One region of the Rhizobium sp. USDA 3886 genome, then DNA from elsewhere that is predicted to be linked to it. Evidence: riboswitches for the same ligand, from Rfam matches in the RefSeq annotation. Region 1 holds a riboswitch; the other holds the start of a gene.
What was found. A riboswitch is a leader RNA that binds a small molecule or an ion and turns the genes downstream of it on or off. The one in region 1 is predicted to bind FMN.
Positions count from the first base shown of each region.

Region 2: linked by a shared signal. The riboswitch ahead of ribB (3,4-dihydroxy-2-butanone-4-phosphate synthase) and the one ahead of ACZ9BX_RS02815 (DMT family transporter) in region 1 are both predicted to bind FMN.

Region 1 covers NZ_JBWCDC010000001.1:551,358-559,768, forward strand. Annotated here, with positions in the region: gene clpX (ATP-dependent Clp protease ATP-binding subunit ClpX) at 1-848, shown strand, start outside; gene lon (endopeptidase La) at 1,251-3,668, shown strand; gene ACZ9BX_RS02805 (hypothetical protein) at 3,640-3,876, shown strand; gene hupB (DNA-binding protein HupB) at 3,873-4,148, shown strand; FMN riboswitch at 4,273-4,422, shown strand; gene ACZ9BX_RS02815 (DMT family transporter) at 4,512-5,411, shown strand; gene ACZ9BX_RS02820 (esterase-like activity of phytase family protein) at 5,506-7,704, shown strand; gene ACZ9BX_RS02825 (aldo/keto reductase) at 7,771-8,411, opposite strand, start outside.
Region 2 covers NZ_JBWCDC010000003.1:2,499,127-2,507,537, reverse strand. Annotated here, with positions in the region: gene ACZ9BX_RS35100 (ABC transporter permease) at 195-1,175, shown strand; gene ACZ9BX_RS35095 (substrate-binding domain-containing protein) at 1,293-2,222, shown strand; gene ACZ9BX_RS35090 (sugar ABC transporter ATP-binding protein) at 2,251-3,729, shown strand; gene ACZ9BX_RS35085 (SDR family oxidoreductase) at 3,752-4,540, shown strand; gene tpiA (triose-phosphate isomerase) at 4,545-5,282, shown strand; gene ACZ9BX_RS35075 (glucose 1-dehydrogenase) at 5,358-6,140, shown strand; FMN riboswitch at 6,246-6,390, shown strand; gene ribB (3,4-dihydroxy-2-butanone-4-phosphate synthase) at 6,506-7,132, shown strand; gene ACZ9BX_RS35065 (IS110 family RNA-guided transposase) at 7,455-8,411, opposite strand, start outside.

The DNA.
Region 1 (8,411 bases):
TGGCCGATGCAACGACGCTGACGGAAGCCGGCTATGTCGGCGAAGACGTCGAAAATATCATCCTGAAGCTTCTGCAATCTGCGGACTACAATGTCGAGCGCGCCCAGCGCGGTATCGTCTACATCGACGAAGTCGACAAAATCTCCCGCAAGTCCGACAATCCGTCGATCACCCGCGACGTGTCAGGCGAAGGCGTGCAGCAGGCGCTTCTGAAGATTATGGAAGGCACGGTCGCTTCCGTACCGCCGCAGGGCGGCCGCAAGCATCCCCAGCAGGAATTCCTGCAGGTCGACACGACGAACATCCTGTTCATCTGCGGCGGCGCCTTCGCAGGCCTCGACAAGATCATCTCTGCCCGCGGCGAAAAGACCTCAATCGGCTTCGGCGCGTCCGTCAAGGCGCCGGATGACCGCCGCGTCGGCGAAGTGCTGCGCGAACTCGAGCCGGAAGATCTGGTCAAGTTCGGCCTCATCCCGGAATTCATCGGCCGTCTGCCGGTTCTCGCAACGCTCGAAGACCTCGATGAGGATGCTCTGATCCAGATACTGTCCGAGCCGAAGAACGCGCTCATCAAGCAGTATCAGCGCCTGTTCGAGATGGAAGACGTGGAATTGAACTTCCACGAGGACGCGCTTCGCGAAATCGCCCGCAAGGCGATCATCCGCAAGACCGGCGCCCGTGGCCTGCGTTCGATCATGGAAAAGATCCTGCTCGACACGATGTTCGAATTGCCGACGCTCGAAGGTGTCCGCGAGGTCGTCATCTCCGAGGAGGTCGTGCGCGGCTCTGCCCGTCCGCTTTACATTTATGCGGACCGTCAGGAGGAAAAAGCAAACGCCTCGGCCTGATGCCGGTCCTCGTATGGTTAGATTTAGGGGCTTGCCGAAGGCAGGCCCCTTTCTATTTGAAAAATCGTGCACGGTCCTGTTAATAATGGCTGGCAAGACTGGGAAAACGCTGTTGCTGACGTTGCGGAATGTGCCGTCCTTGGCGATGATGGAATGATTCCATAGCGGGTTTTCCGGCCTTGTGTTTTAGGCGGTTCGGAAGCGGTAAGCACCGATCCAGTTATGCGCTTCATTGTACCTGCGTTCTATTGTAATAAAGCTGTCACAACCGGGGAACGCGGGCGTTAGCGTGGCTTGAAATGCTTAGTCAGAACCTCCACTTGTAGCCCCAAGTGAGAGTGCCGGCCGGTCGCATGGCCGCGCCAGAGAGCCCGGAAACGGGACGATGGAAAGGAAATAAAAATGACGAAGAAAACGTCTGTAGCGAGCAGCACTGCCTATCCTGTTTTGCCCCTGCGCGACATCGTGGTCTTCCCCCATATGATCGTGCCGCTGTTCGTCGGACGGGAAAAGTCGATCCGTGCGCTTGAAGAGGTCATGGGTTCCGACAAGCAGATCATGCTCGTCACCCAGATCAACGCCAGCGATGATGATCCGGATCCTTCCGCAATTCATAATGTCGGCACGGTTGCCAACGTTCTGCAACTCCTGAAGCTACCTGACGGCACCGTAAAGGTTCTTGTCGAAGGCCGCGCCCGTGCCGAGATCGATGCCTATACCAGCCGTGAGGATTTCTACGAAGCGCTCGGCCATGTGCTTGAAGAACCACATGACGATGCGGTCGAACTGGAAGCGCTGTCGCGCTCCGTCGTTTCGGAGTTCGAGAGCTATGTGAAGCTCAACAAGAAGATTTCGCCTGAAGTGGTAGGGGCAGCCAGCCAGATCGACGATTATTCCAAGCTCGCCGATACGGTCGCCTCGCACCTGTCGATCAAGATCACCGAGAAGCAGGAGATGCTGGAAACCACCAGCGTCAAGGCCCGCCTCGAAAAGGCGCTCGGCTTCATGGAAGGCGAGATTTCGGTCCTGCAGGTCGAAAAGCGCATCCGCTCGCGCGTCAAGCGCCAGATGGAAAAGACCCAGCGCGAATACTATCTGAACGAACAGATGAAGGCGATCCAGAAGGAGCTCGGCGACGGCGAAGAGGGTCGCGACGAGATGGCCGAACTGGAAGAGCGCATCTCCAAGACCAAGCTTTCCAAGGAAGCCCGTGAAAAGGCCGACGCGGAGCTGAAGAAGCTGCGTCAGATGAGCCCGATGTCTGCTGAGGCGACGGTCGTCCGCAACTATCTCGACTGGCTGCTCGGCATTCCGTGGGGCAAGAAGTCGAAGATCAAGTCTGACCTCAACCATGCTGAACAGATCCTCGAGGCCGATCACTTCGGCCTGGACAAAGTCAAGGAGCGGATCGTCGAGTATCTCGCCGTGCAGGCGCGTGCGACTAAGCTCAAGGGCCCGATCCTGTGCCTCGTCGGTCCTCCGGGCGTCGGCAAGACCTCGCTCGCCCAGTCGATCGCCAAGGCGACCGGCCGCGAGTATGTCCGCATGGCGCTCGGCGGCGTGCGCGACGAAGCCGAAATCCGCGGTCACCGCCGCACCTACATCGGCTCGATGCCCGGCAAGGTCATCCAGTCGATGAAGAAGGCGAAGAAGTCCAACCCGCTCTTTCTGCTCGACGAGATCGACAAGATGGGCATGGATTTCCGCGGCGACCCGTCCTCGGCCCTGCTTGAAGTGCTCGACCCGGCCCAGAACATGACCTTCATGGATCACTACCTGGAAGTCGAATACGACCTGTCGGACGTGATGTTCATCACGACGGCGAATACGCTGAACATTCCTGCGCCCCTGATGGACCGCATGGAGATCATCCGTATCGCCGGCTATACCGAAGACGAAAAGCGCGAGATTGCCAAGCGGCACCTGCTGCCGAAGGCCATTAAGGAGCATGCGCTGCAGCCAGAAGAGTTTTCGGTCAGCGACGGCGCCCTGATGGCGATCAGCCAGCAGTACACCCGCGAGGCCGGTGTCCGTAACTTCGAACGCGAACTGATGAAGCTCGCCCGCAAGGCGGTGACCGAGATCATCAAGGGCAAGGCGAAGTCCGTTCACGTCACAGCCGAAAACATCGATGACTATCTGGGTGTTCCTCGCTTCCGCCATGGTGAGGCCGAGCGCGAGGATCAGGTCGGCGTCGTCACCGGTCTTGCCTGGACGGAAGTCGGCGGCGAGCTGCTGACGATCGAAGGCGTGATGATGCCGGGCAAGGGTCGCATGACGGTCACCGGCAACCTGAAGGAAGTCATGAAGGAATCGATTTCGGCGGCGGCATCCTATGTCCGCTCGCGCGCCGTCGATTTCGGCATCGAGCCGCCGCGCTTCGACAAGAGCGACATCCACGTGCACGTGCCGGAAGGTGCGACTCCGAAGGATGGTCCGTCGGCGGGTGTCGCCATGGCAACCGCGATCGTCTCGATCATGACCGGCATTGCGGTCAACAAGGATGTCGCCATGACCGGCGAGATCACCCTTCGCGGCCGCGTTCTGCCGATCGGCGGTCTGAAGGAAAAGCTGCTCGCGGCGCTTCGCGGCGGCATCAAGAAGGTGTTGATCCCGGAAGAAAACGCCAAGGATCTGGCGGAGATTCCGGACAACGTGAAGAACAACATGGAGATCATCCCGGTATCCCGCATGGGCGAGGTGATCAAGCATGCGCTGGTTCGCAGGCCCGAGCCGATCGAATGGGATGGAACGGTTGAAACGCCGGTCATCGCGACGGTCGAGGGCCTCGATGAGACAGGTGCAGCCATCGCTCATTGAGCGCTGTCTGCCACATTTATGTCAAAATGCTGCAAAACTCGGAAAAGGCTGGCTTAAAACGCCAGCCTTTTTTGTGAAAACGTCACAGAGCCGCTTGCTTTTCCTTGATTTGCAGGGCTTTTGGGTTGCGGCGGGCCTGATGAAACCTATTCTGTGCCTGGCTTACAGATTGAGTCGTTTCGAACCATTGAAAGGGGTGGAAACATGAACAAGAATGAACTCGTGTCCGCAGTTGCCGAAAAGGCTGGCCTCACCAAGGCTGACGCTGCTTCTGCTGTCGACGCTGTTTTCGACGTTGTCCAGGGTGAACTGAAGAATAAGGGCGACATTCGTCTCGCCGGCTTCGGTAGCTTCACCGTTTCTCATCGCGCTGCCACCAAGGGCCGCAACCCGTCCACCGGCGCTGAAGTCAATATTCCGGCTCGCAACGTGCCGAAATTCACGCCCGGCAAGGGCCTGAAGGACGCTGTCAACGGCTAATGAGATTTGCTTGGCCGCCGGATAACGAGACCGGCAGTCCAGGTTTGGAAGGGTTCGGCGAAAGCCGGACCCTTTTCGGTTTTCTGCGGGATCTTGCGGGGCTCTCAAGTTTCATTTACGGCTTTTCTGTTCTCAGGGCGGGGTGAAAGTCCCCACCGGCGGTAAGGGTCTCGGCCCGAGCCCGCGAGCGCCTTCCTTGCTCAGTGCGGAAGGGTCAGCAGATCCGGTGCGATGCCGGAGCCGACGGTTATAGTCCGGACGAAAGAGAGTGATCACAGGCACGAAGGGCAGGGAACTGCCCGGCGGTGTTGTTGCGCTCATGCGTCCTGATTTGTGTTGGTCCTTTTGTTCTGGATGAATGACATGAATCAGACTTCCCTCAGCATTTCCAGGTCGCGTGCCATGGCGGGTGCCGCCTGGATGGTGCTCGCCGGCGTGGCCTTCTCGATCCTCAATGTCGTCACGCAATGGTTGACGATGACGCTTGCCTTCCCGGCCGCTTCCGCCGCCTTTTGGCAATATGCCTTCGCGCTCGTCTTCTCGCTGCCGTTCCTTTATCGCGCCGGCTTCTCGGCGATGCGCACCGATTATCCCTGGCGCCATATCGTGCGCGTCGCTTTTGCCGCCCTCGGCGTCGAAGCCTGGGTCTCGGGTCTCGCCTCCGTGCCGATCTGGCAGGCGATCGCGCTGGTGATGACCTCGCCGTTCTTCATCATCCTCGGTGCGCGTCTCTTCCTCGGGGAACGCGTCGGCCCGGCGCGCTGGGCGGCAACGGCCGCCGGCTTTGCCGGCGCGATGATCATCTTGCAGCCCTGGTCGGACAGTTTCACCTGGGCGGCCCTGCTGCCGGTGCTTTCGGCGCTGCTTTGGGGCGCAGCCTCGCTGATCACGAAGAACCTGACGGGCATCGAGCGGCCCGAAACCATAACGGTCTGGCTGCTGGTGCTGCTGACGCCCATCAATGGCGGGCTTGCTTTGGCGGCCGGCTTCGAGGTGCCGATGGGTATCACGCTTGGGCTCTTCATATTCGCCGGCCTGCTGACCGTGCTCGCGCAGTATTTTCTCACACTTGCCTATGCGGTGGCCGACGCTGCCTATGTGCAGCCCTTCGACGACCTCAAGCTGCCGCTCAACGTCTTTGCGGGCTGGCTCGTCTTCGGTTATGCGCCCACAGGCTATCTATGGCTCGGCGCGGCACTGATCCTCTGCGCCTCGCTTTTCATCATGCGCAACGAACTCAGCCGCGAGCGAACGGCAACATAGACAAGGCAGTGCAAAACACGCTACCTGTCATGCGTCTGTCATCACCGTGCCGCAAAAATCCCACGTTTCGAATATTCGACACGTGGGGGATTTCATGACCATTTCATCGCGCAAGGCAGCGCTGGCTGCCGCTCTTCTCGCATCCGTTGCTTTTCCGGCTGCTGCGGAGCCTGTTTTCAATCGTATCGCGTCCTTCCCGGTTGCCGCAAACCTGCCCGCTGGCAAGGACAAGCTTTCCACAACCTCCGCCGAAATCATCACCGCCACCGATGATGGCAAGACGGTGATTTACAGCGACAGCCCGCTCGGCGCGATAGGCTTCGTCGACATCACCGATGCCAAGGCCCCGAAGGCAGGCGGGGCGCTGATGATGGACGGAGAGCCGACCTCCGTTACGTCGGCAGCCGGCAAGGCGCTCGTCGCCGTCAACACCGGCGAGAGCAAGCAGAAGCCCTCCGGCCGTCTGGTAATCGTCGACGTTGCCACCAAGAAGATCGAGAACACGTGCGATCTCGGCGGCCAGCCGGATTCGATCGCGCTCAACAAGGACAAGACGCTCGGCACGATCGCCATCGAAAACGAGCGTGACGAAGACGTCAACGACGGCAAGATCCCGCAGATGCCGGCAGGCGATCTCGTGATCTTCCAGGTCAAGGACGGTACGGTCGATTGCGGTACGATCAAGCACATTGCGCTGACCGGCCTCTCCGCCGTCGCCCCCGAGGACCCGGAGCCCGAATTCGTTTCCTTCAACAGCCAGGACGAGATCGCCCTGACGCTGCAGGAAAACAACGAGATCGTCATCGTCGACGCCAAGACCGCTCAGGTGAAGACACATTTCTCCGCCGGCAGCACGGACCTTTCCGGTATCGACACGAAGAAGGACGGCGCGCTGAAGTTTGCTGGCGAGCTGAAGGGCGTGCTGCGCGAACCCGACGCCGTGAAGTGGCTGGACGGCAACCGTCTCATCGTCGCCAACGAAGGCGATTATGAAGGCGGCTCGCGCGGCTTCACGATCTTCGACAAGACCGGCAGGGTTCTCTACGAATCCGGCAGCTCCTTCGAGCGTGCCGTTGCCGATCTCGGCCACTATCCGGATGGCCGCTCAGGGTCGAAGGGCGTCGAGCCGGAAGGCCTGGAAGCCGCGACCTTCGGTGGCCAGCAGTATTTCTTCGTGCTTGCCGAGCGCGCTTCGGTTGTCGGCGTGTACAAGGATACCGGTGCCGATCCGGAACTCTCGCAGATCCTTCCCTCGGGCGTTTCGCCGGAAGGCGCCGTAGCCATTCCCTCGCGCAACCTCTTTGCGACAGCCAACGAAGTTGATCTCGGCGAAGATGGCGGCCCGCGCTCGCATGTCATGATCTACGAGCTTGCCGAAGGCGAGAAGGCCTATCCGCAGATCGTCGCGGCCGAGAAGGATAGCAATCCGGTCGGCTTTGCCGCCCTTTCGGGCCTTGCGGCCGTTCCGGAAAAGCCCGGTAGGCTCTTTGCGGTCAGCGACAGCGTGCTCGGCATGCAGCCGACGATCTACACGATCGATGCTACGCAAAGGCCCGCCGTCATCACCGAAACGCTGACGGTCAAGCGTGACGGTGCTGCCGCCCAGAAGCTCGACATCGAGGGCATCGCCGTCGACGAGAAGGGCTGGTTCTGGCTCGCGTCAGAAGGCAACAGCGATAAGCTGCTGTCGCACGCGCTCTACCACGTCAATCCGAAGGGCGAGATCAAGGCCGAGATCGCCCTGCCGAAGGAACTGACTGCTAACGAAATCCGCTACGGTTTCGAAGGTGTGACGATCATCGGCTCCGGCGATGATGCAACGCTCTGGATGGCCATTCAGCGCGAATGGAAGGACGACGAGAAGGGCTTCGTGAAGCTCGTGTCCTACAATCCGAAGAGCAAGGAATGGGGCGCCGTGCGCTACCCGCTCGACAAGTCCGAAAACGGCTGGGTCGGTCTTTCGGAAATCTCCGCTCATGGCGACAATGTCTACATCATCGAGCGCGACAACCTCGTCGGCGATGCCGCAAAGCTGAAGAAGCTCTACAAGGTGGCGATCACCGATCTCAAGCCCGCCGAGCTCGGCGGCGAGCTTCCGGCCGTCAAGAAGACCGAAGCCTACGACTTCCTGAACGAGCTGAAGACCGCCACCAACGGCTACGTGCTCGACAAGATCGAAGGCTTCACCTTCGACGCCGGCGGCAAGGCTTATGCCGTCACCGATAACGACGGCGTCAGCGATTCTTCGGGCGAAACGTTGTTCTTCCCGGTCGATCTGGTCGGCACGAACTAAGGTCTCCGTATTGAACCGAAATTGCCGGGTCAAATCCCGGCCATTTCTGATTCCGAGGGGTTACACTTACCAGCGCTGATGCACATGCGGGGCGATCAGCCGCTCGTAGATCTCGCGGGTCGCCTCCATGACATCGTGGGAGAGCGGCGCGAGATCGGCAGCCGCCGCGTTGGCCCTTGCCTGTTCGGCGTTGCGTGCGCCGGGGATGGCCACGGTGACCGCGTCGTTCATCAGGATCCAGCGAAGCGCGAAGGCGGCCATGGTGGCGCCCTGCGGCACCAGCTTGCGCACTTCCTCGACCGCCTGCAGGCCGACCTCGAAGGGAACGCCTGCGAAGGTTTCGCCGACATCGAAGGCCTCGCCGTGGCGGTTGAAATTGCGGTGGTCGTCGCTGGCGAACTTGGTGCTGCGGGTGATCTTGCCGGAAAGCAGGCCGCTTGCGAGCGGGACGCGGGCGATCACCGCGACGTTCCTGCGGCGGGCTTCCTGGAAGAACAGACGATCGGGACGCTGACGGAAGATGTTGTAGATGATCTGGATGCTTTCAACGCCGGGAAACTCGATCGCCTTCAGGCCTTCCTCCACCGTCGAAACGCTGACGCCGTAGCCCTTGATCTTGCCGGCCTTCTGCAACTCGTTAAGACCCTCGAACACTTCGGGCCGATAGAGAACTTCCGTCGGAGGGCAGTGGAGCTGGACAAGGTCGA
Region 2 (8,411 bases), on a different contig from region 1:
TAAATATTCAATAGGCGATATTTTTGCACAAGGTGAGGTTTAGTCAAGCCCCTTGCGCAAAACATCCCACCAGTAGGGGCTGGGAAAATCATGTTGACAGCCAGAAAGCAACTTGTTAATTCATTTTCCGGCATGTGTGAATAATTATTCTTGCCTGCACAAATATCTACTGCCGACGAGACCAGGGAGGAATGATGGTGGCGCTCGACATCAACGAACAGAGACTTTCGTCCGGCACCTGGCTGAGCAAGCTCAAAGGCGCCACCGGCCCGCTCGTGGGGCTGCTCGTGCTGTGCGTCTTTCTGAGCTTCAGCACGGACGCGTTTCTTTCGGTCAGAAACGGTCTCAACATCCTCGATCAGATCACCGTCCTTGGTATCATGGCGGTCGGGATGACATTCGTCATTCTGATCGGCGGCATTGACCTGTCGGTCGGTTCGGTACTTGCCCTTGCGATGATGGTCATGGGCTGGACCGCCAACATCGCCGGTCTTCCGCTTCCCGTCGGGATCGCTTTCGGACTGCTCGCATCGGCAGTTTCGGGGCTGATAGTGGGCCTGCTGGTGACGCAGTTCAGCGTTCCGGCGTTCATCGCCACTCTGGCCATGATGTCTGCGGCTCGCGGCGTCGCAAACATGATCACAGACGGTCAACAGATCGTGGGATTCCCTGACTGGTTCATGATGCTCGCAATCGATCGTCATTTCGGCGTGCTGACGGCTACCGTCTTCCTGATGCTTGCCGTGGTCCTTGCAGCTTGGCTTTTCCTGCACTTCCGTTCCGAAGGTCGCATGCTCTACGCGGTGGGTGGAAATCCGGAGGTCGCGCGTCTGGCGGGTATCAACGTCCAGCTCGTGACGATCGGCGTCTATGTGGTGAGTGCAGTCCTCGCAGGACTAGCAGGCATCGTGCTCGCGGCTCGCCTGGACTCGGTCCAGCCGTCCAGTGGTTTTGGCTATGAGTTGGACACCATCGCTGCGGTCGTCATTGGTGGGACTTCGCTCTCCGGCGGCGCCGGCGGTATCGGGGGGACGCTTATCGGTGTTCTTATCATCGGTGTCCTTCGTAACGGGCTCAACCTTCTTAATGTCTCGCCGTTCCTTCAGCAGGTGATCATCGGCATCGTCATCGTACTTGCGGTGGGCGCGGAGACAATTCGTCGGCGTCGCGCCTGACGAGCGGCCCGCCGAGTTGGCGGACGCCACGAATTCCGCCCCGAAGGGTTGGGGCGGATCAATACCCCGAGGGGGAGGTATTACCCGAGGGTCCCATCAAACAACGGAGGAAATACAATGAAAATTGCGCGCACCATGCTCGCGTCTGCCGCACTGCTTGGTCTCACGCTCGGCCCCGTACACGCGGCGGAGCTGAAGAAGCTCGGCCTGGCCGTTGCTAACCTTCAGGCAAACTTCTTCAATCAGATCAAGCAGTCTGTCGAGGACGAAGCCAAGAAGCGTGGCATCGAAGTCGTCACGGTCGACGCGAAGGGCGACGGACCGACGCAGGTGAACCAGATCCAGGACCTTCTGACGCAGAACATCGACGCACTGATCTACATTCCAGCGGGGGCGGCGGCCGCGACTGTTCCGGTCAAGCTTGCCAAGAACGCCGGCGTCCCGGTGGTGAACGTCGACCGCAATGCTGACGGCGCGCCAGGCGACACTTTCCTTGCCACGGATTCCGTCGCGTCTGCCAAGGCCGTCTGCGACTACATTTTGAAGCAAGCCGGCGGCAAGGGTAAAATGGTTATCATCCATGGCCAGAAGGGCACGACGCCCGAAGTCGACCGTTCCAAGGGATGCGCTGAATCCCTCACGGCCAATCCGGACGTGAAGGTTGTCGCCGAGCAGTACTCGAACATCTGGAGCCAGGACGAAGGATTCCAGATCATGCAGAACATGCTCCAGGCAAATCCCGACGTCTCGATCGTGTTCGCACAGGCCGACGCGCTGGCGCTTGGCGCCGCGCAGGCAATCAAGGTCGCCAATCCCTCCCAGAAGATCGTGGTTGGGGGTTTCGACGGTGACACAGCTGCCCTCGAAGCGCTGAGCAAGGGTGTCTTCGACGTGACTGCGACGCAGCAGACGCAGAAGATGGGCCGCGATGCGGTGGAAAATGCCGCCAAGCTCGTCGCCGGAGAGAAGATACCTCCGGTGCAGCTCATGGACGCCACGCTGACGACCAAGGAAAACGTCGCAGGCTTCATCGCGAGCCATCCGTAACAAAGTCGAGATCTTGAGGAGGTGTGCCGTGACTGATCCGGTTCTTTCCCTGAGGGGCATATCGAAGCGATATGGACCGCTCCAGGTTCTGAAGAATGTCAGCTTGGACGTCTATCCGGGCGAAGTGGTTGCACTTCTCGGTGAGAATGGAGCGGGCAAGTCAACGCTATCCGGCATCATCGCCGGGTCACGCACGCCATCCGAAGGATCCATGACATGGCTGGGGCAGGCTTATGCCCCAGCCACCCCAAGGGAGGCGATCGACAACGGCGTCGTCCTAATCCACCAGGAGCTGCAACTCCTGCCGCAGCTCTCCATCGCAGAGAACGTCTTCATCGGACGCTGGCCCATGAAGAACGGCATTGTCGACCGCGCCCAGATGGTCCGCCGCGCTCAGGAGCAGCTCGCGCGGCTGAACCTTCACATACCGGCAACGCGGAGGGTCGCCGGCCTTTCGACCGCAAATCAACAGCTCATCGAGATCGCGAAAGCGCTGGCTCTCAATGCAAAGCTCCTGATCCTTGACGAGCCGACCGCGGCCCTCGGTGGAGCGGAGACGGAAGCTCTCTTCGAACAGGTTCGGAAGCTTCGGTCAGAAGGCGTTGGCATCATCTACATCTCCCACCGCATGGAGGAGATCAAGCAGATCACTGACCGGATCGTCGTGCTTCGGGACGGGGAGCGTGTGCAGGAATTCGCCGACAGCGCGACGCCCGTGCGAACGATCGTCGAGAGCATGGTCGGACGCTCGCTCGACCGCCTGTTCCCGGCCCTGCCTGTTCCGACTGAGCGCCCGGTACTTCAGGTGTTGGGGCTGAGTTCTCCGGACAATTCGTTCCGCGACGTCACCTTCGACGTAAAGGCAGGCGAAATCCTTGGAATTGCCGGACTGGTCGGCGCCGGCCGCACGGAACTTGTCCGCGCGATTTCGGGAGCGGATCCGATCAGTGAAGGCTCGATCAAGCTGGAAGGCGAAGAACTCAGGCTACGCGATCCTGCCGACGCGATCGCTAAGGGAATCGTAATGGTTCCGGAAGACCGCAAGGATCAGGGTCTGGTCGTCGGGCACCGGATCGGCGAGAACATTATCTACGCCAACCTTGACAAGCTGGGTGGGCGTTGGATTACGCCGCAGGTCAAGCGTTCGTTCGCGGAGAAGGCGGTTGTCAAGTTCGGCGTAAAAGGTCGTGCCGAGCAGTATGCCTCGGACCTGTCCGGCGGCAATCAGCAGAAGGTGGTCATCGCGAAGTGGCTCATGCGCGATCCGAAGGTCGTTGTACTCGACGAACCCACGAGAGGCATCGACGTCGGCGCCCGGGCGGGCATCTACGAGATCATCGTCAATCTTGCAAAACAGGGCGTTGCGGTCATCGTCGTGAGCTCGGACCTCGAGGAAGTTCTCGGCGTTTCAAATCGCATTCTCGTGCTTGCCCAGGGCAAGCAGGCAGGCATTCTCAATCGTGACGAGGCAAACGACGTCTCGGTCATGGAGCTCGCTACAATCTAAATAGACAGAGAAAGGAAGAGCGGTGTCCGACATCACTCTGAACGCCCCGAAGCTTTTCGATCTCAGCGGCCAGGTTGCCATCGTGACTGGCGCCGGCAGCGGAATTGGGCAGCGCATTGCCATGGGTCTTGCACAGTGCGGTGCCGACGTCGCGCTGCTCGACCGCCGAACCGACGACGGACTGGCCAACACGGCTAGACACGTTCAGGCCGCCGGCCGCCGCTCCATCCAGATTGAAGCGGACGTCACGCGCAAGTCATCTCTCAGCGAGGCGGTAGCACGCACCGAGGCGGAGCTCGGCGCACTGACGCTTGCCGTCAACGCCGCAGGTATCGCCAACGCCAATCCCGCGGAAGAGATGGAAGAGGACCAGTACCAGGCGTTGATGGACATCAACCTGAAAGGGGTTTTCCTTTCTTGCCAGGCCGAGGCCTGCGCCATGTTGAAGAACGGACGCGGATCCATCGTCAACATCGCGTCCATGTCCGGCGTGATCGTCAACCGGGGCCTGAGCCAGGCGCACTATAACGCTTCCAAGGCCGGCGTGATCCATATGTCGAAGTCCATGGCGATGGAATGGGTCGGCCGCGGCATCCGCGTCAACACGATCTCGCCCGGATACACGGCGACGCCCATGAACACGCGTCCCGAGATGGTCCATCAGACCAAGCTCTTCGAAGAGCAGACGCCGATGCAGCGCATGGCTGCGGTCGACGAGATGGTCGGTCCGGCCGTGTTCCTGCTGTCGAATGCGGCAAGCTTCGTAACCGGCGTCGATCTGCTTGTCGACGGCGGTTTCTGCTGCTGGTGATGCGATGCGAAAGCTGATTGCCGGCAACTGGAAAATGAACGGTCTCGCTTCCTCCCTGGCTGAGATCGAGGCGCTGAAGGGGCTCACGGGCGAGGCGGCGTGTGACATCGTCGTCTGTCCGCCCTTCACGCTGATCGAGAACGCCGCGAAGCGCTCGAAGGATTCGACCGTTATCGTCGGCGCTCAGGACTGCCACCCCGAGGCGTCCGGCGCCCGCACCGGAGACATCTCCGCGGGCATGCTCGTCGACGCGGGGGCACGCTTCGTCATTCTCGGCCATTCCGAACGCCGCGCGTCCCACGACGAAACCGATGCGATAGTCGCCAGCAAGGCCGTCGCCGCTCACAAGGCCGGACTGACCACGATCATTTGCATCGGCGAGACCCGCGATGAACGCGATGATGGAAAGGCGATCGATGTCGTGGGTGGACAGCTTCGAGGTTCAATGCCCGCGAGCGCCGCCAGCTCGAACATGGCGATCGCATATGAACCGGTCTGGGCCATTGGAACCGGCTTGGTTCCGACCATTGAGGAGATCGAGGAAGTCCATTCCTCGATAAGACAGATGCTTGAAGAGCGATTGGGCGATGATGGGCGCCTCGTGAGGATCCTTTACGGTGGTTCGGTGAAGGCTTCGAATGCAGCCTCCATCTTCCGCGCGGCAAACGTGGATGGAGCGTTGGTCGGAGGCGCATCGCTGAAGGCGGCAGAGTTCGCCGAGATCATTTCTGCGGCCGCTTGAAGGCGGCATGACGCAAGGGGTCGCCGGCTCTGCGGTCGACGCCCGAGATCGTCTGGCACCGGGAAGGATGAAAGAATGAAACGCTTTGAGAACAAAACCGTGGTCATCACCGGAGGCAGCCGCGGCATCGGCGCTGCGATCGCCAAGCGCTTCGCAAAAGAAGGCGCCAATCTCGTCGTCTCCGCCAACGAAGAGTCGGTCCATGCAGTCGCCGAGCAGATCAAAACCGATGCTGGCAATGCTATCTCCTTCGTCGGAGACGTCACCGACAAAGCCAGCGTGAAGGCTCTCTACGACGCAGCAGAGAAGGCTTACGGCGCTGTGGACGTGTCGATCCAGAACGCCGGCGTCATCACCATCGCCCGCATCGAAGACATGACGGAAGGTGAGTGGGACAAGGTCATGGCCGTCAACACCAAGGGCGTCTTCTTGTGCGCGCAGGAAGCAATTCTGCGCATGCGCAAGCATGGACGAGGTGGCCGTATCATCAACACCGCCTCCGGCCAAGCGCGCGACGGCTTCATCTACACGCCACACTACGCCGCTTCAAAGATGGGCGTTGTCGGGATCACCCAAAGCCTTGCCAAGGAAGTCGCGACCGAAAACATCACCGTCAACGCCTTCTGCCCGGGCATCATCGAAACGGATATGTGGGCTTATAACGATCAGGCGTGGGGGAAGCTCCTCGGCAACTATGGCCCTGGAGAACTCATGAAGCAATGGGTCGAAGGCATTCCGATGAAACGGGCCGGATCAGGTGAGGACGTCGCCGGTCTCGTCACTTTCCTCGCCAGCGACGATGCTGCCTACATCACCGGCCAGACGATCAACGTCGATGGCGGCCTGATCATGTCGTAGCTTTATTCGACAATAAGAAACGGTGCGTTCACTGGAAAACCGGATTTTCGCTCGGTTGGCGGCCGGCGACCTCTTGCACAACAAGGCATCGATCCTCTATGTTGCATGCGTTCTCAGGGCGGGGTGCAATTCCCCACCGGCGGTATCGAGGCAACTCGGAGCCCGCGAGCGCCTTCGTGGATACGGAGGGTCAGCAGATCCGGTGAGATGCCGGAGCCGACGGTTACAGTCCGGATGGAAGAGAGCAATGCAGCGGACGCCGCCTCAAGAGCGGCGTTTCGTATGCTTGTTCGCCCAAGGGAAAATGGTGGCTATGACAGGCCATGCACGCCGCTCACAGCGGCTAACCCTTGAAAGGCAAGAAGTTGGCAATTTCCAAAATCGATGATGCGATCGCCGCAATTTCGCGGGGCGAGATCGTCGTCGTTGTCGATGACCGTGACCGGGAAAACGAAGGCGATCTCGTGATCGCTTCGGAAGCCGTAACTCCGCAAGCAATCGCGTTCATGATGAATCAAGCTCGCGGCCTCGTCTGCGTTGCGATGGAAGGCGAGAGGCTTGATGAGCTTGACATTCCTTTGATGGTGCCACGCAACACCGAGGTGCTGAAGACCGCCTTCACCGTCTCCGTGGACTACATTCCCGAAACGACGACTGGGATATCCGCCGCCGACAGGGCCGCGACCGTTCGAGCACTCGTCAGGGAAGGTTCTCGCCCCGAGGATTTTGCACGGCCAGGTCATATCTTTCCGCTTCGAGCCCATGCGAACGGCGTCCTTTCCCGCCCTGGCCACACCGAAGCAGCAGTGGACCTCGCCAAGCTTGCTGGTCTATCCCCGTCCGGCGTGATTTGCGAGGTGGCCAACGACGATGGCACGATGGCACGTCTGCCGGAGCTCGAACGCTTTGCCGAACGGCATGGTCTTCATCTGATCACGATTGAAGACCTCATAGCCTTCAGGGCAGCGAGCGTGTCCGTTAAGGCGGCCTAGTTCCTAAGCGCTCGTGGCGCCTGCTTTCATGTGCGGGGGCAAAGTTCAAACATGGGTCATGTATGGATGCCCCCGTTCATGCAAGGCTTTCATAGAACGATATGAACGTGTGATCGGGTGCGGTCATGTATCAGGCCTTTCGTTGCGGCTTGAGTACAACCGCTGGCCGGTATGGAGCTGCGCGGATCTGGTGCAAATCAATTCTGCGAGCTCGTGGCTCACTGACCCCTATGCATTTCCAGGCCCACTCTCACCGATCTTTGTCCTTACCGTTCGCTGACCTCCTCACACGCCGACGATCCGCCTGGCGATGGCTCGCTTGTTACGCCGCAGCCAGAGCGGAATCCCTGTAATTTTCGTTCTTCGTCACCATCGCCCAGATCGATCGAGCCATTTTGTTGGCAAGGGCAATCGCAACGAGAATGCGGGGCTTGCGCGCCAACATACGCGCCAGCCATGAGCTCTCGGGAGGAGCTTTGCGGCATGCCCATCGGATGACCGTCATTGCGCCGATGATCAAAAGCCGCCGTATGTCACGCTGACCCATCTTCGACGTTCGGCCGAGTACCTGCTTTCCGCCGCTCGAATGCTGTTTGGGTACGAGCCCCAACCATGCCGCAAAGTCTCGACCTTTGCGGAATGTCGTCATGGTAGGGGCGAAAGCTTCGATCGCCATGGCCGTGATCGGTCCCATTCCAGGCATGGACATCAATCGGGCTGTGTTCTCAGAGCGCATCGCTTCCGACTTGAGCGCCTTTTCCAAGCTGGTAATCCGGGAAGAGAGCGCCTCGATCTGTTCAAGGTAAAGCCGTGCGGTTTCCACGACAATGAGTTCGAGGCCGGCGGCGTCATCCTCGATTATCTGCGTCAACAAAGCCAGGTTCGCAATTCCCTGCGGCGCAATGACCCCATGCTCAGCGAGGTGCGCGCGGAGGGCGTTGATGAGCTGTGTTCGCTGACGGACGAACAGGTCCCGCGTCCGGAAGATCATCGAGCAGGCTTGCTGGCTCTCAGTCTTCGGAACCACGAACCGCATCGACGGGCGGAGAGCCGCTTCAACGATCGCCTCCGCATCGGCCGCATCATTCTTCTGCCGTTTGACGAACGGCTTTACATAGGCCGGAGGTAGCAAGCGAACTTCGTGGCCGAGCTTGCCGATCTCACGAGCCCAATAATGGGCGGTCGCACAGGCTTCCATTGCAACTGTGCATTTCCGCAGCTTTGCGAAAAACGCGAGAACCTGACCGCGGGACAATTTCCTGCGCAGAATAATCCCACC